Regions from separate parts of the Levilactobacillus yonginensis genome, predicted to be linked through region 2. Evidence: riboswitches for the same ligand, from Rfam matches in the RefSeq annotation. Region 2 holds a riboswitch; each other region holds the start of a gene.
What was found. A riboswitch is a leader RNA that binds a small molecule or an ion and turns the genes downstream of it on or off. The one in region 2 is predicted to bind thiamine pyrophosphate.

Region 1 (8,139 bases), 430 kb from region 2:
AATTGAAAACCAGTAAATTGAGATTAAATGGCTTACAGCTAAAACATTTGCTATACTTGTCCCCATCGGAGGGGATTTATATGAATAAGTTTGTAACAAGTGTCGCTATCGCGGCGGGTCTACTTGGCAGTCTTGGTTGGGGAACCACGACTGCACAAGCCAAGTCAAAGTGGACAACTGGGACGCCAAAAGCCCTCAGGGGTTCTTGGACGCAACACCGGATCCATCACAGCGGCCACGACACCGAAGTTTCAACCAATGCTATGATCTTAACCAAGAAGTGGCTCTTCGTGATGACTAACTTTGGTGGTCACGATTATGGGGGCAATCACCTGGTCTATCGCCAGAGCCGCGGCGTTTATCGGCTACGGGCATATGACACTCTAGAAAAGTCTTGGTCTTACACCAAAGTCACCCGTGACGGAAAGAAACTCACCTTACAGAAATACGGAAAACGTAAGTCAGGACAGCATTTCAAGCATGTTTCTGGTAAGATCACGCACTTGAAATATGACGCTCGTACTAGTCATGCGTTATTAAAATAGAATCTAGAAATCACTTAGGCGCTGTTTTTGAGCGTCTTTTTATTTTCCCCGCAATTTCGTCAATTGAGGGGCAATCACGGTCGACCACATGCTCTTCAAGAGGACGTAACCCACTAACGCGCCCACCATTGCACTCATGAAAAAGCTCGGTAGGAACAGCCAAACTGCTCCCGTCGTTCCCATTAACCACGCGGCCACTGGGTAAGCCACCAAGGCCCCTAAGATTCCGGAGCCCACCATCTCTCCAAATAATCCCGCTACCAGTTTACCCGTCAACCGAAAGAGCCAGCCGCTGAGAAAGGCCCCAATCATACTTCCTGGGAAAGCCAGCACCGTTCCCGTACCCATAAGATTACGAATCAACGAAGTGAGAAAGGCCTGTGCAACGGCCCACCACGGTCCCAATAACACGCCTGATACTAGATTGATCAAGTGTTGCATGGGTGCTACCTTAGCAACCCCAATTGAAAATGAAAACAAACTGCCACCAATCACGCCTAATGCCACTAACATGGCCGTTAATGTCATGGGATAAACTTTCTTAGACATCTAACTCACTCCCCAGTTTTTTTACCCAAAAGGACCCCCGTTCTACTCACCGCAAAACGAGGGTCCTAGGGTTCTCCCCAATCAACCGCACACTTTCCTTCGCGAGCATTAACTCAACAGGTTCAAAGGGATTGGCATCTGCCATCTCAGCCGCTTGGCACCCCTAGTGTCATCTTAAGTTAAGCCCAACTATACCGGGTCTGGCTGGCCGAAGCAACTCATAATAATCTGTACCAATTCGCCCTTAAATTGGTTAGCTAAACTGGTATACTGACTTGGGAGGGGATTTGTATGAAGAAATTCAGTTTGACCCTGATGTTGGGAATTCTCAGCATCTGTTTAGGTGGCGTCACAACGGCTAAGGCAAGTAGCTATCAGTTAAACAGAAGTCATAACTTACCTTACACGCAGGTCTTTCACAACCGTAATGCAGCCACACACTATCTCTGGAACAACACGCACACCCGTAAATTACATAATCTACGTAACTATCCACATACAACTTGGCACGTCAATCGCGAAGCCTGGTTCAGCCACGGTACCACAACTGCCCACTACTATTACGTCGTTAGCGGTAACCACCGGGCAACCGGCTGAGTTTGGTGGGGCTACTTAAAAGACGGTAGCTATTACCGCGAAACGGTCAAGAATGACGGCCTAAAGTTGGCTTCACCCGTAAGTTTCAACGACCGCGGCCAATTTGACCGATTTATCTACCAACGACTCCAACACGACGGTTACCCACTGAATAATCAGCTAGCTATGATGGTCAATTATTATTCATCTGGCAATGACCGCCTCGCTGATTACACCGTCAAAGATGTCATCCAAACGCTCAAGCTGAAGAACTTGAACGCTCACAACTTGACGCTGATCAATCAGCCAACTGTTCACCACCTCAATCGGCTAGCTGATCCACAGCATGGCAAATTGTCTATTGAAACGACCGGTAAGGGGCAACTGGGAGTAGGCCTGGTTCGGACCATAGAAAAACAGCTGCGTGCCGCTAACGCCTCAGAATATGCCATTCGTACCAACCTGACTGGTAGCGCACAAGCTGGGACGCTCAAATTACAGTACATCCTGTTGATGCGCTAATGCTAATTAATGTACATTTTTTGAATGATCTGATTAGGAGGACATAGTGACAATGAAAAAATTGTTGATTGGATTCATGGCCGCCGCCATGGTGACAACTGGGTTTGCCACCATCCCAACAACGACCGCACAACGTTTAAGGGGAATAAACTTAAAATTAGAATTGTGGGTCACACCTACCACTGGCGCTTAACTGGTCTGAAGAAACACAGCAAAACCATCTACTACGGTCGCCTGCACTTCAACTGGAAAAAGTCCAATAAGGGCTCCAAGCTAGTTAAGATTAAAATTCAAAATAAGCAGAAGTTTGATATTATCCAGAAGCATTTCTTTAACCTACGCGGCAACTACACCGGAAACGAGAATTACGGCGCGATGATTTTTAAACGTTAACATCAAGCACTTTAAACCAACACACACGAGAGTGAGACAAAAGACGGTTAATCAATGAGCATTAACGTCGCTAGACGAATGATTCCAGTTCTGGGTTGTTTATCTAGCGGGGGTAAGCGGCGTTGACTGCCTTTTGACGCACGTATCGACCATGTATGTTCGAAACACAAAAAGGGATTGAGACTTTTGTCTTAACCCCTTTTGTCTATTCTACTTGATAGTCTGGAAAAATTTATTTATGCACTTTAACTACGTGTGCCTTCAAGATCCAAGCTGTATGCCCCTTGTGATCTTTCACTTGGTAGTAAGCGTACGTCTTACCTGAGATCTTCACGCGCTCAACCTTGGCTAATCGCCATTTCTTAGCAGAGTGCTTGGGGGTGTGACCCTTGCCAAAGACTTTAGATAGCAAGGCGTCCTTAAACCATTTTTTATTTGCTTTCAACTTGTACGTAAATTTCGTGTGCAGCTTCTTGGTTGAAAGAATTTTGACCTTCTTACCCTTTACCGGCTTGTCAGCTGCGCCACCATGAATAGGCTTGACTGGCGTTGGCTTAACTGGCGTTGCCGTTTCTGGCTGCTTATCTGGCTTAGCCGGCGTCACTGGCGCTGTTGGTGCTGGAGTAGGAGCCGGTGTTGGTTTAACCGCCGTCTTATCCACGTATGGCGTATTCTTGCCATCAGTTGAAATCAGATATTTCGCCTTCAATTGTTCTTGTTGGGCTGGCGTAAAGCCCAGAACGTCGTTGATGTACTTTTGAAGAGAACCATAGTTTTGTTCAATTTCACGGAAGTATTCTGAGATCCATTCGATTTTCACAGTCCGTCCCGTGTATTGTGAGAGCATGAAATCGTTAACCATCGTTTGCTTGTCCATCCCAAAGATCGACATCAACAGAACGGTCGCAATCCCCGTCCGATCTTTCCCTGAAGTACAGTGGTACAGGAACGCGCCGCCTTCATTCTTCAAGACCATGTTCAAGAATTGACGGTAACCCATAACCGCTGGGTAGCCAAATTCTAAGCGTTGAACGTAGAAGGCACCGTCGCCTTGGCCATCAGCGTAGGCGTGCGCACCCAGCACTGATAAATTGATGTTGGGGGCACCAGGAATAACCTTATCCGTCCCCTTGCCTGAAGCTTGACCAGGCGTTCTAAAATCAACAACTTGCTTGACCCGGTACTTGTCCGTAAACAGCTTAATATCGTCTTCATCCAAGTTACTCAAGGCATCGGAACGTAACAAGCTGTTTGGCTTAATTTGCCACTTACCATCGGCCGTCTGATAGCCACCAATGTCACGCGTGTTTTTAGTCTTATGGAAGGTAATTAGGTGTTGCTTAAGGTCAGCTTCCTTAGATTGGTCGGATAATAAATACCTACCCAGTGATTCAGTTGGAATAGGGTTGATTGGTTTTGGCTTAGGCTTAGCCGGCGTTGTAACCGGTGGCGTCACTGGCTTACCAGTATCAGTCCCCGTAGCTGGCTTGTCTTTGTCACCAGGCTTAGGTGTCGTTTGTTCCGTTGGTTGGCCAGCAGTATTGGCATCAGCAGCGGCAACAACGCTTGGGACGCCCGCTCCCATTAATGATAGTGTGACCCCGGCTAGGCTAAGGGTCTTGACAATTGAGCTTTGCATTATATTCTCCCCGCTTATAGTTATTATTAGTGTTCAGCGCTTATCACAAGAATTGATATTAGCAAGGGATTGTGTTGTATTTGCAAACGTTCTGTACACGATTGGTAAAGACCATTACGATAATCTTTATGCAACCGCCGACAGGAACCGTTGTCACTAGCTTTAGTCTAAATCCAAATTAGCCAATCTTTTAAAAAAGTTGCGGACAAACTAGCGTACACCTCCAAACATCGAGTAATTTCTGAGTATTTTAAATATTTGTTATAACGTTTTACCTAAAGTCCTTGCGCCCATCAACTGAATCCTTTAAACTGTTGATTACAATAACCGTGTAAGCGTTTGATTAGTAAAGGGGATTCTGTATGAAAATTAGTAGAAAAGTCTGGTTGGATTCAATTGGGGTGGGATTGTTCACTCTCGTTTATAGTGTCGTCATGGGTAGTCTTTCCCTCTGGATGGGCTCCGCCGCTTTCGTTGCGGTCTCCTACTTTTTCGGCGCTGGCTTCCCTAAAGATAAGATTTGGAATATCTTGGTGAGCTTTGCCTTGGGCATTGCTTGGGGGTTAATCGCCTTTCGTCTGCTCCAAGTACCAGGAATGGACGAACTGTGGCCAAGCGCCATCATGTTTGGCCTCCTGACGTTCATCGTGCTATTCCTGCAAGGAACGATTATGAAGTTCACGATTGTTCCCGCTTGGCTGATTGCCTGGGGAACGACCATGTTGATCATTACCAACGTTCCCGTCCATCACTGGGCCCTGTTCGTGGGCCAACTCTACGGCTCTATGTTGCTGGGAATTTTTCTGATCGGTTACGCATCAGATTACTTCAACCAGATTATGGCACGGCTTCTTCCAGCAAAGGATACGTCTGAAGAAGCCCCCGCGGATTCCGCCGAAGAAGACTAGTCATTTCCATTTCGGACTGCCTTACCCAGTCACCACGACCGGTATTTATGGTCGTATAACGTCAATACCGGCTGTTTTCTTGAAAACATTGTCCCAATTTCAAAAATAATCCTTACGCCGTCAAATGAAACGTGGTATGCTAGCATCTCGTGGGAAATTCAAACGAGGAGCAACACAATGCCAAAAAATTTTAAAGAAGAACTACTTTTCACCGCCGTCATGGCTGGCCTCATGGTCTTAGTCATGGCTGGCTACAACATCGCCTTAGCCGACGGATTTTCAAATCACTTCATTCGTGAAGTGCTGACTGGCTATCCATTGGCCCTAATTGTCGCCGCAATCTGCGACTTGGGCATCATCGGCCCTGGTGTTAAATACATCTTTTTCCACTTTATCATCAACGATTACATGAAAAAGAAACAGATCCGCATCGCCCTCACCATCTCCGTAATGATGGTGGCCGGGATGGTTACTCTGATGTCGCTCTTCGGGATGGTCGTTACCCAAAACTTTGGTGGTAACTTCTTCCTGACCTACTTGCACACCTGGGTCTTCAACCTCTTCATGGCGTTACCTTTACAGCTTTTAATCGTTGGACCCATCGCTCGCGCTATCCTAGGTGCTGTCCAAAAACGGACCTCACCAGCCGAAACGCCAACTGAACCAGAATCTATTAAAAATTAATTCCTAACTAAACGTCGCAGCTATCATCTAGATATAGCTGCGGCGTTTTTCTATGCCAATGGTCCCACGCCAGGCAACTTAAAAACGACTATCAGATAATTCTGATAGTCGTTTTTAGTTGCCATTTCCACCGACCTATAACTCCGACCAGCGATTCATTATCCATTCACACGCAATCATCTCTGTCATATTAAAATCAAATCAGACCAGGAATAAGTACCACGTCTTAATTTTGCAATCAACCTTCGTTGGCAATTAATTGGCTGGTTGAATGGTGTAGTAATCAAATATTATCGCCGAATTTAGAAAAAGGTCTACCCGTTTTTGCGGATTTAGCGTATGCTTAATGCAGTTAAAGACTCATCATCCTTAACACTTTTTAAGGGAGCGAATCTACATATGAAAAAATGGACTTTCGGTCTCGTTGCGGGGCTCATGTTACTGTTACCACTAACGCTAGCAACGACGACCACAACCACCGCCAACGCGGCTACCAAAACAACCACGACTAAAACCAAACCCAAGACCAAGGCTAAGAAACATTACCTGATCGTCATGGGCCACGGTGCTGGTGATCCCGGGGCTCGCGGTAATGGCACCACCGAGGCAACTTTTCTGCGAAAGCACATGCTACCACAGTTAAGAAAGTATGCTAAGGAAGTTAAAAACAGTAAAATCACTTTCTATAATCCCAAGAAAAACTTGGTGAGTGATACCTTGTATCACCACAAGGGTTCCTACAAGATTAACAAGAAGACGACCGTCATCATGTTCCACTTAGATGCACCAGCCGGTCACGGGGGCCACGTAATCATTCACAAGAAGCACCCGACGGCTCGTGATAAGCGTCTGGCCAAAGTCATTAAGAAGTACGTTGGGTTAAACCGCGCTTATAACGGCTATAGTTTCCGAACAAACCTTCGAAACTGCAACGTTCTGCGTAAGCGGGGCATTGATTACAGTCTAGTTGAGTCTGGTTTTATTACGAATAGAACCGACGTCAAACATTTGAAGAAGCACATGGCCAAGATTGCCAAATCAGACATCGAAGCCATCACAAACGAACGAATCAAGTAGGACCATCTTTAGTAGGGGGCCGGGACTTTTGCCCCGGTCCCCTACTGTCGTCTTTTTAATCAGTTAACCAGCTTTTAAACTTGTAAGCGTTTTTTATTGTCCCAGCGTTAGTGAACTGTTAGGGTAAATCTTACAGGTGTGTTTCACACGAAACATGAGGGGGTGTTCACCATGCCGTACATGTACTTAGGCATTGCAATTATGGGAGAACTTGTTGGAACAAACTTACTCAAGGCAGCAGCTGGCTTCACTCGCTTCGGTCCTGCCCTGGGCGCATTAGGAGCGTACGCCCTATGCTTCTATTTTCTATCACTAGCAATGAAGAATATTGATCTAAACGTTGCCTACGCCATCTGGGCCGGGATTGGCATCGTCATCACCACGTTTGTTTCCATGACTTATTGGCATGAACCAATTAACCAAGCAAGTGTGTTGGGCATTGCATTAGTTGTTGCCGGTGTGGTCATCCTCAACCTGTACGGTCCAGGAAATTAACCGGAGGAGGAACAATGCATGACAGAAACTGTAGTGATTTTGGGGGCCGGTGCTGGCTTTGGCTTAGCCATTGCCCGTGCTTTTGGCCAACAGGGGCAGCATCCCGTGCTGGTAGCCCGCAACGAAAACCGGCTCCAACAAATGAGTGACGATCTACGAAATGACGGTATCACCGCCGATTGGCTGGCCGCTGATGCCGGCGACGCCAACCAAACAAATGCCATGTTTAACCAAATCATGCAACGTTGGGGTATTCCCCAAACCTTCGTCTACAATGTAGCCGACACTTCGTTGGATGATCCGCTAACTACGCCGACGGAAAGAATCGCCCGGTCCTTTGATTTGAACGTCCTCGGTGCTATCCGCACAGCGCGCCAGTTCATTGCGTTAGCCCCAAGGGATAGTTCCCGTAACATTCTGATTACCGGTGGCGGGGCTGCTCTGAATCCAACCAAGGATACCACCACATTATCCCTAACCAAGGCCGCATTACGCAGTTACACCCAGTCCTTAGCTGCCGAATTGGCAGGCACCGGGATTTACGTAGGCTTAATTACCATCCAGGGAATCTCGGACACCAGTGAAGCCATGGCTCCTAAGAATGTGGCCCAGACTTACGTTCAAGCCGCTGCCGAGCGTCAGCATAGTGAAATACGCTACCCTGCTGGCGAGCAGTCCACCTCGGAGTTTGACGACTTAAAGGCATTAGTTAATGAACCGACCAAACTTCAAGCATTTTTAAAAGACCATC
Region 2 (8,139 bases):
AACGCCGTGATACCGGCAGTTAACATGGTTGCTAAGACTTCCCGCAAGTCCTGATTGGGAACATCCTGACTACCCGCGACAAAGTAGGCCCGCAACAGGCCTGGTTCAAACGTAACTGACATTATTCGGCACCTCCCTGGCTATAAGCCCAATGATTCAACGGACCGTGGCCGTTACCAACGGCAATTGGATTGGCAATTGCCGCCGTGACAAAATCCTTACCAATACGAATGGCTGATTCAAAGTCTTGGCCCTTCGCCAATTCAGCCGTGATGCACGACGACAGCGTGTCGCCAGTCCCGTGCGTCCGAACCGTGGCTACCCGGGGCGCCGTCAGCCAAAATGATCGACCGTCTGCCAGTAAGACAAAGTCACTGGCCTGGTCTGGCGTCGCCTCGTGACCACCTTTGATGACCACGTTTTTCGCTCCCATATTTTGCAAGGCAACCGCCGCATCTTCCATGGCTTGGTTGTCCTGAATGGTTTTTCCGGTCAGGCGTTCCGTTTCCGGCAGATTAGGCGTTAACACGTCCGCCAGCGGCAACAGTTCATCGCGCACCGTTGCCACGGCATCATCGGCCAGCAACGCCGCACCGCCCTTAGCAATCATCACGGGATCGACCGTCAAGGGTCCAAAGTCATAGCGTTTCAAATTTTCCACAACGCCGTGCACGTGCGCAGCGTCCGCTAACATCCCCGTCTTGCAGGCGCGGATCTTCAAATCAGCCGCCAGCGAAGCGAACTGTTCATCCACCAGCTTCTGCGGTAACGCCATGAAGTCCTGGACCCCCAACGTATTCTGCGCGGTCACGGCAACGATCACAGCGGTGCCGAAGACTTGCCGTTCCTGCATCGTCTTCAGGTCAGCCATCACACCGGCACCACCACCACTGTCGGTCCCCGCAATCGTTAACGTTTGTGGAAACTCATTTGCCATAATAACTCATCCCTTCTGATTCTTACTCGTAGGCTGCAATTGCTGAAATATCTGCAACCGTTGTCCTCTGTAAAGCATCTAATAATTTCACGATAAAACTTCCAGCACCCACGTCTGGCGACTGTTTGACTACTAATTGGCCAATCGCCGCAAAGACCAGGCAGGCCGTCTGTGCTGCTTCAAAACTGTCTTCTTCAATGGCACAGAACGCCGCCACAATACTGGATAACATATCGCCAGAGCCGACGTGGACCTGGAACAACGGCGTACCGTTCAAGACCTTGGTCGTGCGGGTCCCATCGGTAATAATATCGGTCGGCCCGGATAAAATGACCACGCAGCCCTGCTTCTTAGCACAGGCCTGCGCAATGGTCACCAGGTCACCGCTACCTTCGCCGGCATCAATGCCTTTCGCCTGCCAATCAACGTCGGCCAACGCCGCAATCTCACCGGCATTCCCGCGAATGACATCCGGGTGAAAGTCGGCCAGTAAGCCCGTGGTGATGCGTTTCCGGTAATGAACGGCCCCCACCGCTACCGGATCGACCACCAACGGCCGTTTCTGCTGGTTTGCCAAGCGCCCCACCGTCCGAATTTGTTCGACCTGGGTCTGCGTAAACGCCCCCAGGTTCAGGCAAACGGCACTGGCCAAGCCAACCATTTCCTCGGCCTCACCCACTTCTTCGGACATGATCGGCGACGCGCCCAACGCGTTGATACCGTTAGCCACGTCTTGAACTGTGACGAAGTTGGAGATGTTAAAAACGATTGGATTCTGCTTCCGAAGCTCATTCAACAAGTCTACTTTCATAATGGTGAATCCCCCTATAGATTTTTCCAGAGTGAACCGGTCACAGTGAGACTGCGGCGGAACGATGAATCGTACCAATCTGATCACAGGTGCACGACCAGATTGTCGTTGGTTACAACAGCCCAGTCACACTAGCGCTGGCGACGCTTTACTTTAAACGCAACCGTAGCCGAAGGCTGGCAGGGTGGGTGCTCGCTGTGTCGACGGTGTTACTTGGTGGTTTACCAAGTTACAGCGTGGGACGAGCTGGGAGACCCGCGGGTTGGGCGGGGCTACCAGTCGAGGAAAAAGACCGCTCTTCGGCTTTTTCCGGTCCCCACAGCGGTCGCCCGCCCTGCCAGCCGGAGGCGACCAATTTACCAACGAGACAAAGCGGGCCGCCAGCTCACGCGTGTGAACCGGCGGCCCGCTGTTCGGTGCCACGACACGTTCCCTCCGCAAGTCTGAACTTGACAGGTTCTAAGGGATCGCGGTCACCCGCGTCTCAGCCCAATCGTGGACACCCCTAGTGTTCTGGTTGATTTAAGTATAACAGGTTTCTGATTAACAGCAACGACACTCGGGTTAGTGGGTAATTCGTTGTGCCGCTTCACCAACCACCCGCCACATCCGGTCGATCATCTTGTCGGACATAAATGGTTTCAAGTAGAGTAACTGGCTACCAGAACCCGCATGGTAACGGGTCTTCGGGCGCCGAGACAACGCTGCTCTGTCGGCCAACCGCGCGATGACCTGGGGCTTGCTGGAGAACTGTTTGACCGCCGCCAGAATCGCCGCTGCGCGGTCCGCCGTTGGTTGGTACGGGCCCTTAGCAGAGGTTTCCTGCAAATGTTTCGTGGCAATGTCGGCCCACTCGGAGCGAATGGCCCCGGGTTCGATGACGACAGTATGGATGCCCAGTGGTTCCAGCTCCAAGCGTAACGCGTCAGAGAGGCCTTCTAAGGCAAACTTGGAAGCAACGTACCAACTAGCCAGCGGTTGGGCTATTTTGCCGTCAACCGAGGTAATATTGATGATCCGACCAGCGTGTTGTTGCCGCATCATCGGCAGCACCGACTGAATCAACCGGGCCGCCCCAAATAAGTTCACATCGAATTGATCTTGCGCCTGTTCCAGGGGTACATCCTCTAACGCCCCCATCAGGCCGTAGCCAGCGTTGTTGACCAGGATATCCACCCGACCAGTCTCACTGACAATGCGGTCGACAACGTGTTCCACACTGGTAGCGTCCGTGACATCTAACGGCAGTGTGGTAATCCCCAGGTCGTCCAAATCGTTCATCCGACTGACCCGCCGCGCCCCGGCGTAGACGATGACCCCGTTGCGGTGCAGACTGCGAGCAATGGCGTTACCGATTCCAGATGACGCACCAGTGACTAATGCAACTTTTCGTTGTGACATATGATTACCTCCTAATTTGACGGAATGACCAACTGTTTACGTTTATTATAGAATCCCCGGTATGCCAGGTAACAGGCCAAAACCGATCCGATACTGGTGGCTGACATCAACATGAAGACTACCATGATCTGATACTTGATAGCGTGTACCGGGTCAACTCCAGCGAAAATCAGGCCGGACATCATCCCCGGCAGACTCACGATTCCCATGGTCTTGGCGGAGTCAATCGTCGGCTGCATCCCCGTCTTAATGGAATCCCGCACGATGTCGCGTGACGCGTCCTTCAAGTCGGCGCCCAACGCCAATTTTTCCGTGACCGCCTGTCGCTCCAACCGGAACTGCGAGTTGAGGTTGCGGTAACACAGACCAATGGCGACCATTGAGTTTGACGCAATCATCCCGGAAATGGGGATCATCTGCGACGGAATGAATTTGATAGCGCCGGACCACATCAGTACGCCCAGCGTCACGGCCGTGCTGGCCAGAATGGCGCCAATCGAAATTGGTAGTGCGTGTGGAATCCCATTGCTGCGCTGTTTAGCATTATAGCTGGCGTTAAAAATAATGATTAAAATCAGCGTGCTGGTCAGCCACACGTTATCAACTTTGAAGACGTACTTCAACAGATACCCGACGATAAAGAGCTGCACGATGGCCCGCACCACGCCGATGATCATGTCACGGTCGATGCCTAATTTTTCTTTCCAACCGATGATGAGGGCGATGACCACCAGGCCCAGCGCCAGCATCAACGACTGATTATTGACTGCTAAATTCATTGGGCACCTCCCGCCACGATGCGGCCGTTCTCGACCATCACTAACCGTTGCGCGTCGTCGATTTCTGACTGGTCGTGGGTGATGGCAATAATCGTGAGCTTATCTTCCCGATTGAAGTGCCGGATCATCTGCCAGACAAACGACTTATTTTCTGCGTCCAGCCCAGCCGTCACCTCATCCAAAATCAAGACTTCTGGATAGATCATGACGTTACGAAGAAGCGCGACCCGTTGCCGCTGACCCCCGGAAAGGTCGATCACCGGTTTATCCAGGTCACTGGCCGCTAAACCAACGTATTCCAGGGCATCGATGGCCCGCTGCTGGTCAAACGGTAGCTGCCGAATCTGGTACGGAAAACTCAGATTATCCCGCACCGTTTGTCCAAACAAAGTCGGCTGCTGCACGCTGTAGGAAACGCGCCGCCGATACGCGATCGGGTCGTAGCTTTCGATGGGCTGCCCGTCAAACGTCAGCTCCCCCGCGGTCTTGCTTAAAAGTGAGGCAATGATTCGCACCAGGGTCGACTTCCCCCCGCCGGATGGACCGGCGATGGTGACCCACTCCTGTGCCTCGATGTCGAGGTCGATGCCGTTCAGAATCTGTTCGTCACCCGAACGGTAGCTGACCCCTTTCAATGAAATCAAACTCAATTATGTTGCCTCCTCTGATTTTCCTTGATTACTTTGGTGTTTTATTGGCCGCCTCCGGCCGCCAGGGGTGGTACCCGCTGTGGAGACCGCCTGCGGCCTGAGGGGCGGTCCTCCGGCTCGACTTGAAACCACGCCAAGCCCGCGCGTTTTCAAGCTCGTCCCGTGGTCTAACCTCGGAAAATTCACCGAGCTAAGACCACCGACACAGCTGCCACCACCCCTGTCGCCCTCCGGCTACGTTAGTGATTCATGGCAGCAGTGGCGCAGCTCCGTAGCCAACCTATCCTGCTATGTGGTTGCAAAGGTCTCACCAATCAAGGCCATTTGACCCCACCACGCCAATCGTTTGGGAACCAAGCTGGTGAATGGCCAGTGTCAGCCGAGAGGTCGCAGCAGATAGGCTCAGGCGCCTCGTTATTCTTAGTGCCAGTGGTTTTCTGGCAGTTAGAATAAGACCAAGTTTTAAGACTCACGGGTTGGGTGAGGCTTAAAATTGTGTCGGCACCGTTCCAGCCCATCTGCTGCGACCGGCAAGGCGCCAACCACCACATCAAACGTTTGGAACCCAAGCTAGTATGTGGTCAGTGTCAGCCGAGAGGTCGGTAGATATGGGTTCAGGCGCGTCGTTATTCTTAGCTAGCGAATGGGTTTCCCGCTGGCTTAGAATAAGGCCAAGCTTGGAGACTCGTGGGTTGCGAGGCTTCAAGTTGTGTCGGCACCGTTCCAGCCCATATCTACCGACCGGTAAGGCGCCAACCACCACCAAATCAGCTAGATACCAATATTGTACCCAAATCGACGGGTCTTGCCTATGGAAACGGCTCCATTTTTAGGAAAAACGCCCCAACCCCCAGGAAGCGACAAAGTTTGTTATACTATTCAAGACCGTAACTGTTCGGTAGCAATTGAAGACACTTAACTAATGCGTTATAAAATAGGAGAAAATATGGCAAATTTTGATTCACGGAATCACCGCGGCACCTACAGTGACCGCAACGACCGGCACGAACACAGCGACCGGCGGAACCACTTTGACCGGAACGACCGGGGCCACAACGGCTTTCGGCGCAATGACAACCAACACGACCGCGGATTTAACGACCGCCAACGGGAAGCCCGGGAAAACCCAGGCGTCCAGGTCGAAGTTGGTCAACGTTTCCCACTGACCATCAAGCGAATGGGTATCAACGGCGAGGGTATCGGCTATTACAAGCGGATGGCCGTTTTTGTTCCCGGCGCCCTGACCGATGAAGAAGCCGTGGTTGAAGTCACCAGCGTGGCGACCCGCTTTCTCCGAGCTAAAGTTCACCGCATCCGTAAGGCCAGCCCTCACCGGGTCGATCCCCGTGACAGCTACGCCGACGAAGTGGGTGGCTTTGAGCTAGAACACTTAGACTACCCAGAACAATTGAAATTTAAACGTGACATCGTGGCACAGTCCCTGGAACGTTACCAACCAGAAGGTTACCGGCACTATGATCTGCGGCCAACGCTGGGGATGGCTGACCCTTATGGTTATCGGAATAAGGCTCAGTTCCAAGTCCGCCGCAACGCCGAGGGCCAGATTGAAGCTGGTTTATACGCCGAACGCAGCCACGACTTGGTTGACTTAGCCACCTGTTCCGTCCAAATGCCCGTCACCATGACGGTTATGCGGGCCGTCGTTGCCATGTTACAGGACCTGGACATGCCGATCTACGATGAAGAAGCCGGTTCCGGAATCGTTAAGACACTGGTCGTTCGGGCCGCTGCCAACACCGATGACGTGCAACTCGTCTTCATCACCAACTCACAAAAACTCCCCCGCAAGCGGGAACTGTTGGAACGCATTGCGAAGGAATTGCCACAGGTAACCTCCGTTATGCAAAACGTCAATCCCGGCAAGACATCACTGGTCTGGGGCGACGACACCCGCCATTTAGCTGGCGAAGAAACCATTACCGAAAAGCTCGACGGGTTGGCCTTCAAGCTATCCGCCCGGGCCTTTCTCCAACTGAACCCTGCCCAAATGGAGGTTCTGTATGCTGAAGCTAAGAAAGCCCTCAACCTCCAACCTGGCGAATCCGTGGTCGACGCCTACTCCGGTATCGGTACGATTGGGCTGACTCTGGCTGACGTGGCCGAGGAAGTTCGGGGGATGGACGTCATTCCTGAAGCTGTAGAGGACGCTAACGAAAACGCTGTGGCCAACGGCATTACCAACGCCCACTACGAAGTTGGAACCGCTGAAGAACTCCTGCCGAAATGGGTCATGACTGGTTTCCGGCCGGACGCCATCGTGGTAGATCCACCACGCACTGGTCTAGATGGCACGCTGATTGATACCATCCTCGGTGTGCGACCAGATAAGCTCGTCTACATTTCCTGCAACCCATCGACATTGGCTAAGGACTTGGTTGAGTTGACCCATGATTATCAGGTCGATTACATCCAGTCTGTGGACATGATGCCCCAGACGGCGCGGTGCGAAGCAGTCGTCAAACTAAGTCGACGTCAATAGATTAATAGGCAGTGGCCACTTTTCGTGTTAGACTTTTATTTAACGAATTAGGAACGAAATTTTTAGAAAGTTGGCAAATGACATGCAAGATCCTTTCAAGGGCTTAAACAACGATGATGATGATCAAAATAACCAAAATGGTGACGGCCCTCAAGGATTCCCCTTGCCGCCCAACTACGCGACAGTCGTCAATCCTGAAACGGGCAACATGCGGATCGCCAAGGTTGGCTTCTCGTGGACAATGTTTCTCTTCCCACCGTTCCCAACGATTTTCCGAGCCGACTGGTACAACCTCCTATGTATCCTAGGGGTTGAACTGGGGGCAGCGATGCTCATGGTGATGTCCATTCCGGCAACGCAACTGGCTCAGTTCACTGCGACGGTCTGGCCATTTATCCAAGGAATCGTTTGGGGAACGTTGTACAACATGATGTACTTCAAACACTTGTTTAATAAGGGCTTCGTCCCAGCAGATGAGCGGTCACGGGACCTTTTGGCCCGGGCACACTACTGGTCCACACCCAAAGAATAATTTCGTAAAATTAAAGGGCTGGTACTCACACATTTTTGTGTGGGAACCAGCCCTTTTTTCGTTCAATCCTACATAACGTCGCTTCAAAAACCGGGGCAAATAAAAATCGTCCATTAAACTTTGACAGGCGAAGAGACGATTTTTGTTTGCTTTCAACTGTCAGCCGTCTTTAACGGCATCTACATTGGCTCTGGCAGGCTAATGCCTCGCCTTTGTTGGTGCCAGAACACCACCGATTCACCCAGATTTCTTCACACACCTCTTTATATAATCCCATCAATATTAATTTAGCTAAATACTGATACAGAGGCGTTTGTCGTCGTAAAACCCTTCAAACCTGTTACACTGAATCTCGTAGAGGGTTAATGACGGTTGGCAAATCTAATTATAAGGGACTGGTGCCCATGACTTGAATAGTCAAGGCGTTTCACCATACCGCATGAAAGGAGGTTGTCTTGTCTTGGTTCGCTGTTACCTTACTTGATACACTAATGACCTTAATTTTACTAGTCTCGCTTTGTACCTTACT
Region 3 (8,139 bases), 720 kb from region 2:
CCACGACCTTACCAAGTAACTTTAGTCTCTCCGAGCGAGCCAGCTAAACGCCTTGGTAAGCGAGGAGCTTAAGGATGTCGTATCAAACCGTTTTACGAATTTTGGCAACTATGTCAACGCGAAAATCTTATCTGACTTTACGGCGGCACCTACTCATTTAGCCAACAACTTTAGTTGCTTTTCCGGCGACCGTCAAAGCAGCTAAATAATGGTTTATACTATAACGAAAAAGTGACCTTGTCTCAACTGACAAGGTCACTCTAATCACACAATTCCTATTTTGAGTCATTTACTGGTTCAGTTTGCCCACCCGCTTATTTCGTGCGCCGGCGGAAACCTAGCCAGCCCCCCAAGGTGAGCAGTAAAGCCACGCCCCACCATGGTGATGTTGATTGTTCATCCGTCTGAGGTAAAACTGTCGACGTTGCCGTTTGACCGACCGTCGCAAGTGGTTCAGCGGTCACAGTTGCCCCCTGACCACCGGTCGTAGTGCCGCTCCCACCAGGTGTCGCCGGCTTACCCGGCTCTTCTGGTCCTGGTAAGTCCACGTCTGGATCATCAACATCTGGATCAGTCGTCCCCTCATCTCCATCGCCACCAGTCTCAACAGCTGCATAGATATAGGTCACACTGATATCTTCGTCACCGAACGTGCCACTGGCATTGGCCGGCGTTGAAACTAACTGATACCCCTCTACTTCTAAAGCTTCAGTCGTGTAAGTCGTTCCAGGTTGGCCGGTCAAAACTTTATCCGCCGCGATCGATTGGCCGTTAGCCAACTGATAATGGACGGTCACGTTGGTATCCGCCACCGGGGTCACCACGGGTGGCGTCACTGTTCCACCGCCATCCTTCTTATAGACATAGTAAACGTCAATAGCGGTATCACCGTATTTGCCGACCGCATTTTCCGGGGTCTTCAACAACGTATATCCCTTGATTGTCTGGGCCTCAGTCACGTAGTCGTCGCCCACCATACCGGCCGGTAGTGTCACGGCGTCTGCCAAATCCTTGCCCGCTTCATCCTGGTAATGCACCGTCACGGCCGCCGCTTTATCCGCAAGCACATAAGGCTGGACCACAGCGAATTGATAGCTTCCATAGGAGTCGCTACCTGAAGCATTTCCCGTCATAAAGTAATACTCATCCATTGGAATCACGTTGACGCCGGGGTAAGTGGTCCCACCAGGTTTTTGATCAGGAATCTTGGTGAAGTACAGCCCACCCTGACCATCACTCGTCGCGGTCCCCCCCGTATTATAGATACGGTAGTACAATTCGTTATTGGTGAAAGAAACGGGTTCTCCCACAATAGACGTCGCAGCAATTTGAATGACTTTGCCATCGATCGTGGTAAACGAAATTTTTAAATGGCCCTCTCGTAAATCAGTATCAACGTTGACTGGATTCAATTTCACAAATTGACTGCCAGCGTGAAATGTCGTATAGCGGTTCCCTTTCAATGGTGAAAAATCCTGAACGTGGTTAAACGCCATCAAAAGGGTCTTCACGTTCGTCAGTCCAGCTAGCGGAGTCACGTCTTCAATCCGGTTATGTTGCAGATCCAAGTAAGTTAGCTTGTTCAGCTTAGCCAGTGGCGTCAGGTCGACCACATCCCCGTAGTAGTAGCCCGGATTCTGGTCCAAACTACTGCCGAGACTCAAGCGGGTCAGGTTGGTAGCGTACTGCAGGCCCTCTAAGGAAAATTCTGTTTTTCCGTCGATATACGTGTTAACTTTTCCTTGAATACTGAGCGTCGTCAATAACAGCAGGTCATCTTGCGTGATATCAGCAACGCTACCCCAGGTTTGGCCCGGATTCTGACCACGTAACGCAGTTAAAATAGCTTGCTGGAGAATTTGGTTTGGCATCCATTCATCAATTGACGACACCTTTGCCTGGTGATTCAGCTTAACGGGTGCCGCTTTGGCCACCTGAGCCTTAACCAATTTCACAGCCTTAATAGATGGATCAGCCCCCTGCTTGACGGTGGCCGGTGCTGGACCTTCAGCAGAAATGGGGACTGCCGTTTCCTGTCCACCCGGAGACTTTTCTGGCGTAGAAATCGGTTGAGCGACCTCCTGATCAGTCGCGGCGGCTGGTGCTTCTTCGGTGATTGGCTCATTTATGTTAGCGTTTTCATTTTCGACCGAATCAGTCACAACCGGTTCTTCTTCAGTCGTCTCTGTCTGCTCCGTAGCTGATGAATTCAGCGTCACAGAATCTGCTTGTAAGTGCCGTGAAGGCGTTGTGACCGCCGTGTCAGTGCTCGTAGCCACTGCTGTGTCTGCCTGTGCAGTCTGGTTGTCAGTTACAGCAACGACTAGTCCCGCAGTAACCACGGTGGCCCAGACCCAGCTGCGCCCCTGTTTCGTCAACGTCCAAGTCGTGGGTGTGTCGTTCATTTTACGCACGATAATCCTCCTCATTCGGTTGGCATATTGCGCTACATCCAGTTGTAAAATTTAGTGATGCCCTAGTAAAAATACCGGTTGTTTTGATTCACCCCCATTATAACTGGTTCCTCACCATAAAGCTAGTATATAGTGAATGATTAATGCTGTTGTAGCCACTATAAACCAGTTGTCCGCAAATCTATTCCATTGATTAATTTGTTGATTTGACAGTCTTTATAACTATTTTTTATATTTAATGTCGTCAATTGACTTTTCAATCATTTCCTATGTTACACAATTTCAAATTTGGTAAACACCGGTCCGAAAAGGTTTGTTTGGTCATTTCTCGAACGATTCGCTTAATTATAAGTAAATTAGGTTGTCCCACCCCTATTCCCATGCTACACTATGTCCAACTTAAAAAAGTTTCTGGGGATACCGTCATACGGCACGAGAGTAAGTTGTGAACTTTGACCCATCGAACCTGTCAGTTAACACTGGCGTAGGGAGAAACGCACGGATACTTCATCTTGCGGCGGCGACTTCCCCTGAGATGAAGCTTTTTATTTTGTAAAGGAGGTTATTTATGAAACGTAAGCTATACCCGTTAGGTAGCCTGGTCTTGCTCCTAACGGTCTGGCAAGTGGCGGTCACGTTACTTAAGACCCCGGCCTTCATTTTGCCCAGTCCCGTGGCGGTCATCCAAGCACTGGTGGCCGACGCTTCTGGCCTACTGGCAAATTCCTGGGTCACGCTCCACGAATCACTGATTGGACTACTCATTGCCTGTCTGTTAGCTTTTGGGACCGCGCTCGTCATGGACCGCTGGCAGTTACTTTACCAATCCTTCTACCCCCTACTCGTTATCTCACAGACACTGCCAGTCATGGTTCTGGGACCACTGCTGAGCCTCTGGTTTGGCTTCGGCATGGCCCCTAAGGTCATCCTGGTCGTGTTGATGAGCTACTTTCCCATCATCGTTTCCTTCTCGGAGGCGCTGGGAAAAGTCTCTAAGGAACAGATTCGATTCCTCCAAACCATAGGCGCCAAGGATTGGCAAGTCTATCGCATCCTGAAGATTCCGCAAGGCATGCAGGGCTTCTTCGCTGGCTTACGAATTGCCGCTACCTACTGTGTGAGCGGTGCCATCATCGGGGAATGGCTCAGCGCTGAGGCCGGGCTGGGATATTACATGATTCGGGTGAAGAATGGTTATCAAATTGACAAGGTCTTCGCCGCAATTTTTTGCGTTATCGTTTTAAGTTTGGGACTCAACATAGCAACGCGTAGTTTGCAAAAATTATATTATAAAACATTAATCCAAGGGAGATCATCATGAAATTATCTAAACTTTGGCTACTAGTTCCGGTTCTGCTCTCACTGACCGCCTGTGGCAACTCCAAGAGCTCATCGTCTGACACCAAATCCGCTAAAAAGTTGACCGACGTCTCAATCGTCCTTGACTACGTTCCCAACACCAACCATACGGGACTCTACGTGGCTAAAGATAAGGGTTACTTCAAGGATGCTGGACTAAACGTCAAAATCATCGAACCAGGCGACAACGCCACCAGTGTCGGCATGGTCGGCGCCAACAAGGCCCAATTTGGGGTCAGCTATCAAGAAGATGTAACCTATGCCCACGCGGACGGCAAGAACATCCCCGTCAAGGCTATCGGAACGGTCATCAAGCACAACACCTCTGGCTTCGTCTCCAAGAAGTCTAGCGGTATTACCTCGCCTAAAGACTTTGTCGGCAAGACCTACGCCGGTTGGCAGACACCCAGTGAGGAGGCCGTATTGAAGGCCGTTATGAGCGAAGCTAAGGTTAATCCAAAATCCTTGAAGATCGTCGGTGCCACTGGTGATGGTCCTAAGAGTCTTGGGAAGAAGAACGACATCCAATGGTGGTTCCAAGGTTGGGACGTTATTCGGGCTAAGGACGACGGCATCAAGATCAACTACATGCCCCTCCGTCAATTAGACCAGCGCTTAGACTACTACACGCCCGTCATCATTACCAACAACACTCAGCTGAATAAAGATCCTAAGTTGGTCAAAGCTTTCATGAAAGCCACAAAGAAGGGGTACCAGGACGCTATGGCGCACCCTAAGGCCGATGCCAAGATTCTCCACAAATATGCCAAGGATTACGACCTGAAGTTTCTTGAGGAATCCCAAGCCTTCCTGTCTAAGAACTACACGGATGACGCTAGCAAATGGGGGCAAATGGATAGCAAAGTCTGGAACAACTACACCGGCTTTATGAAGGAATATGGTCTGATCAAGAAGACCATCCCAGCCAGCACGCTGTACACCAACCAATACGTCGGAGGTTAGCCTATGGCGATCACACTGGAACACGTCGGCCTAACACTAGATGACTTGGAGATTCTAAATGACGTCACGGCCACTATCAATGCGGGCAGTTTTGTGTCCTTGATTGCACCCAGTGGTGCCGGTAAATCGACCCTACTGAAGATTCTGACCGGACTGTTACCCATTTCGACTGGGTCAGTGGTGGTCGACGGTCAACCCATTACCGGACTGAACACCACGTTTAGTTACCTTCCACAGGAGGATATGTTGTTACCGTGGCTGAACGTGGACCAGAACATTACGCTCTACCAACGGATCAACCATCAAACCGTGGATCAGGACCACGTGACGGACCTGCTAACCCTCTTTGGGTTGGTCGACTACCGCCACTTCTTGCCCCGTCAGCTCTCTGGTGGGATGCGGCAGCGGGTCGCCTTACTACGAACCATGATGAATCCGGCCAACTACCTACTCCTAGATGAGCCGTTTGGGGCCTTAGACGCCATGACTCGTGGACTGATGCAGGACTGGCTACTCAGCCTACCAACGGCCTTGAAACGAACGACGGTATTAGTAACGCATGATATCGAGGAAGCCATCTACTTGTCCGACCGAATTTTAGTCTTGTCAGCCCGACCGGCGCACGTTGTTCAGGACATTTCACTGACCCCTGCGACTCGTGACCGGGAGTGGTTGGCTACTCAGGCGCCACTGAAGACCGAAATCTACCAACTCTTACTGGAGGATTCCGATGTTAAGTGATGCCCACTGCCATCTGGCTGGAAGCCGGGAACTGGCTAACCTGCAGCAACAAGACCAGATTTTAACGATCATCAACTGTCAGTCCCCCACTGAGTGGGACCACAATACATTACTCACCGGCGCTAATCAACACTTGAGCTTCGGTATTCACCCCTGGCAGGCCACAGACTTTCGCTGGCCGGAAGTCACTCCCTACCTGGAGAAAACTGCCGTGGTCGGCGAAATTGGCTTAGACAACGTTTGGACAGACGTCAACCTACTGGACCAGTCGCGTGTCTTTGAAGCCCAGCTCCAATTTGCACATGACCACCGCAAGCCCGTCATCCTGCACACGAAGGGGTGCGAGCGAGCGGTTCTCAAAACCATTCAAAAGTATCCCAATCGCTATATGGTCCACTGGTACGCCACGAAGGAGTATCAACGTGACTACATCCGCTTGGATTGTTTCTTCACGATTGGTGTAGATGTGCTGACTGACCCCGCCGTGGCACAATTAGCGCAGGACGTCCCGCTGAACCGAATTTTAATTGAGACGGATGGTCTGGAGGCCATCCGTTGGGCGGGCGACGATAAGGCTACCGTGGCCGACTACCCCCACGTGTTGCATCGGAGCATCCGGGCCGTGGCAGCATTACGGGGAATGGCTTCGGACGAACTGGAAGCACAGGTTTATCGGAATTTAGAGGCGTTTCTGGCTTAGTGATCATTGAAGAATTGCCACCTCCGGCTACACGGATATCGATGTCACACGGCTTTCCTCAATCCAGCAGCTCAAAAAAAGTGGTCCCAGTAATCAATAACTGATTACTGGGACCACTTTTATATTGACTCATTTTCAAATGATGCACAATTTGTGTTAATCTACCAACGGTTCCCCAGAATCGGTTGGCGCTAGGTTCAAACCAATACTAAGCAAACTGTTAAGTAATTTTAAGCCGACATTTCTTTTGAAGTCGATAGCCATCTTAAGCAGATGGGCTCAGACGCCTCATTCTTCTTAGCCGTTTACGGCTTAGAAGACCAAGCTTTAAGACTCACGCTTTTCAAGCTTAAAGTTGTGTCGGCACCGTTCCAGCCCATCTACTGCGACCGGCAAGGCGGTCAAATCAAAGACTATTTTAAAAGGAATTCCAATCCAGCGGCGAGCAACCCACCGATGAGCGGCCCAAACATTGGGACCCAAGCGTAATTCCACTCAGTCGCCCCCCGGTTAGGGACGGGTAAAATGGAGTAAGCCAACCGTGGTCCCCAGTCCCGGGCGGGGTTGATGGCGAACCCAGTGGTCGTCCCTAGGCCCATCCCGATAACCATGATTAGAGCCCCGACGATGAACGGTTTCAAACCTTGGGTGAAGTCCCCCAGATTTAAGAGAATAAAGATAAACGCCCAAGTAGCCACAATTTCAGAAATGAAATTAAACAACGGATTTTTAATAGCTGGCCGGGTCGCAAAGATACCGACCTGGTTACCAGACGCCTCATCCGGTGTTGCTTTAAAGTGGGGATAGAATTGAAGGATAACCAATGCCGCACCCAGAAAGGCCCCTAAGAACTGGCCCAATAAATAAGGTAATACATCGGCCCACGGGAAGAACCCAAATACAGCGAAACCAATTGTAACGGCCGGGTTCAAATGACCTTGCGAACCCAACATGCCGGCCACGTAAACTCCCATGGTCACGGCCATTCCCCAGGCAATCGATACAAAGGTCCAGTCGCTCCCCTTCGCGTACGTCTTGTTGAGGTTGATACTAGCACCAGTCCCGGCACCTAACAAAATCAGAATCAGGGTACCGAAGAACTCGCCAATAAAACCACTCATAAAATACACCTACCTCATAATATTATGTAACGAAACTAACGATTGAAAGTTGGTTTGATGTTTGCCGCCTCCGGCTACGTGACTGCTTTGAATCAATCGAATACCGTGCTTAGTTAGCCTTTGACATCAGTCAGCCACGCAAACAACTCAACCCTAACTTTCAACCCTTAATCTTAAATCAGCGCCATTAACAGTCTACCATAGCTGACTCCTGCTGGCGCGATTATTTGTTTGCGCTTTCAAAGAAGCCGCTAACCACACAACCGTCCAAGTCTTGTAATATTACGAACACGCCATAAAAGTTAACGCCAATGATGTTCACCCGTAACTATCCTGTAAAAGAAAACGGCTATCTTAGTAAGTGTACCAGCGACATGAACTTACATATGAGGGATGGATATAAAGATGAAGACACTTAAAAAAGTCAGTTTAGCCGTGGCCTTTGCCGCAGCTTTAGTACCAGCATTTAGCCTGGGCACCACCGCTCATGCCAATGCCACGAATACCATTGTCAGCACCCGCAACATGACCGATACCGCCTACACTCGTAAGAGCGCTACTGGGTGGACCTACAACCTAGGCGGTACGGCAACCAATATGACCTTTGGAAAAAAAACGCACTACTTAAAAAATTATCCCCACACGACTTGGCACGCCACTAAGAAGCGATACATCGTGAAGAAAAACGGCGTGAAGTACCTTTACTACTATGTGACCAACGGTAGAAAGACGGCCTCAGGTTGGATCTGGCACGGCTACCTGCAAAAGAAGAGCTACGCCCACACTTCGACCAATGCCACTACAACTGGTAACGGTACTTATAGTGATGTCTACAAAGCAG

Region 1: another riboswitch for thiamine pyrophosphate. It lies ahead of thiW (energy coupling factor transporter S component ThiW); the one in region 2 lies ahead of thiM (hydroxyethylthiazole kinase).
Region 3: another riboswitch for thiamine pyrophosphate. It lies ahead of AB3Y94_RS06390 (ABC transporter permease); the one in region 2 lies ahead of thiM (hydroxyethylthiazole kinase).

What each region holds. Positions count from the first base shown of each region.
Region 1 covers NZ_OZ061549.1:1,608,249-1,616,387, forward strand. The annotation lists gene AB3Y94_RS07670 (hypothetical protein) at 81-545, shown strand; gene thiW (energy coupling factor transporter S component ThiW) at 585-1,094, opposite strand; TPP riboswitch at 1,172-1,269, opposite strand; gene AB3Y94_RS07680 (hypothetical protein) at 1,386-1,691, shown strand; gene AB3Y94_RS07685 (hypothetical protein) at 1,758-2,192, shown strand; gene AB3Y94_RS07690 (hypothetical protein) at 2,245-2,385, shown strand; gene AB3Y94_RS07695 (tyrosine-protein phosphatase) at 2,818-4,224, opposite strand; gene AB3Y94_RS07700 (DUF1097 domain-containing protein) at 4,587-5,132, shown strand; gene AB3Y94_RS07705 (DUF2798 domain-containing protein) at 5,310-5,816, shown strand; gene AB3Y94_RS07710 (N-acetylmuramoyl-L-alanine amidase) at 6,216-6,893, shown strand; gene AB3Y94_RS07715 (multidrug efflux SMR transporter) at 7,065-7,388, shown strand; gene AB3Y94_RS07720 (SDR family NAD(P)-dependent oxidoreductase) at 7,407-8,139, shown strand, end outside.
Region 2 covers NZ_OZ061549.1:2,033,351-2,041,489, reverse strand. The annotation lists gene thiE (thiamine phosphate synthase) at 1-122, opposite strand, end outside; gene thiD (bifunctional hydroxymethylpyrimidine kinase/phosphomethylpyrimidine kinase) at 122-937, opposite strand; gene thiM (hydroxyethylthiazole kinase) at 960-1,748, opposite strand; TPP riboswitch at 2,161-2,265, opposite strand; gene AB3Y94_RS09550 (oxidoreductase) at 2,313-3,149, opposite strand; gene fetB (ABC transporter permease) at 3,161-3,928, opposite strand; gene AB3Y94_RS09540 (ATP-binding cassette domain-containing protein) at 3,925-4,578, opposite strand; gene rlmD (23S rRNA (uracil(1939)-C(5))-methyltransferase RlmD) at 5,525-7,078, shown strand; gene AB3Y94_RS09530 (hypothetical protein) at 7,161-7,610, shown strand.
Region 3 covers NZ_OZ061549.1:1,315,700-1,323,838, forward strand. The annotation lists gene AB3Y94_RS06385 (MucBP domain-containing protein) at 315-2,405, opposite strand; TPP riboswitch at 2,817-2,922, shown strand; gene AB3Y94_RS06390 (ABC transporter permease) at 2,983-3,735, shown strand; gene AB3Y94_RS06395 (ABC transporter substrate-binding protein) at 3,732-4,736, shown strand; gene AB3Y94_RS06400 (ABC transporter ATP-binding protein) at 4,740-5,477, shown strand; gene AB3Y94_RS06405 (TatD family hydrolase) at 5,467-6,177, shown strand; gene AB3Y94_RS06410 (MIP/aquaporin family protein) at 6,591-7,298, opposite strand; gene AB3Y94_RS06415 (C40 family peptidase) at 7,704-8,139, shown strand, end outside.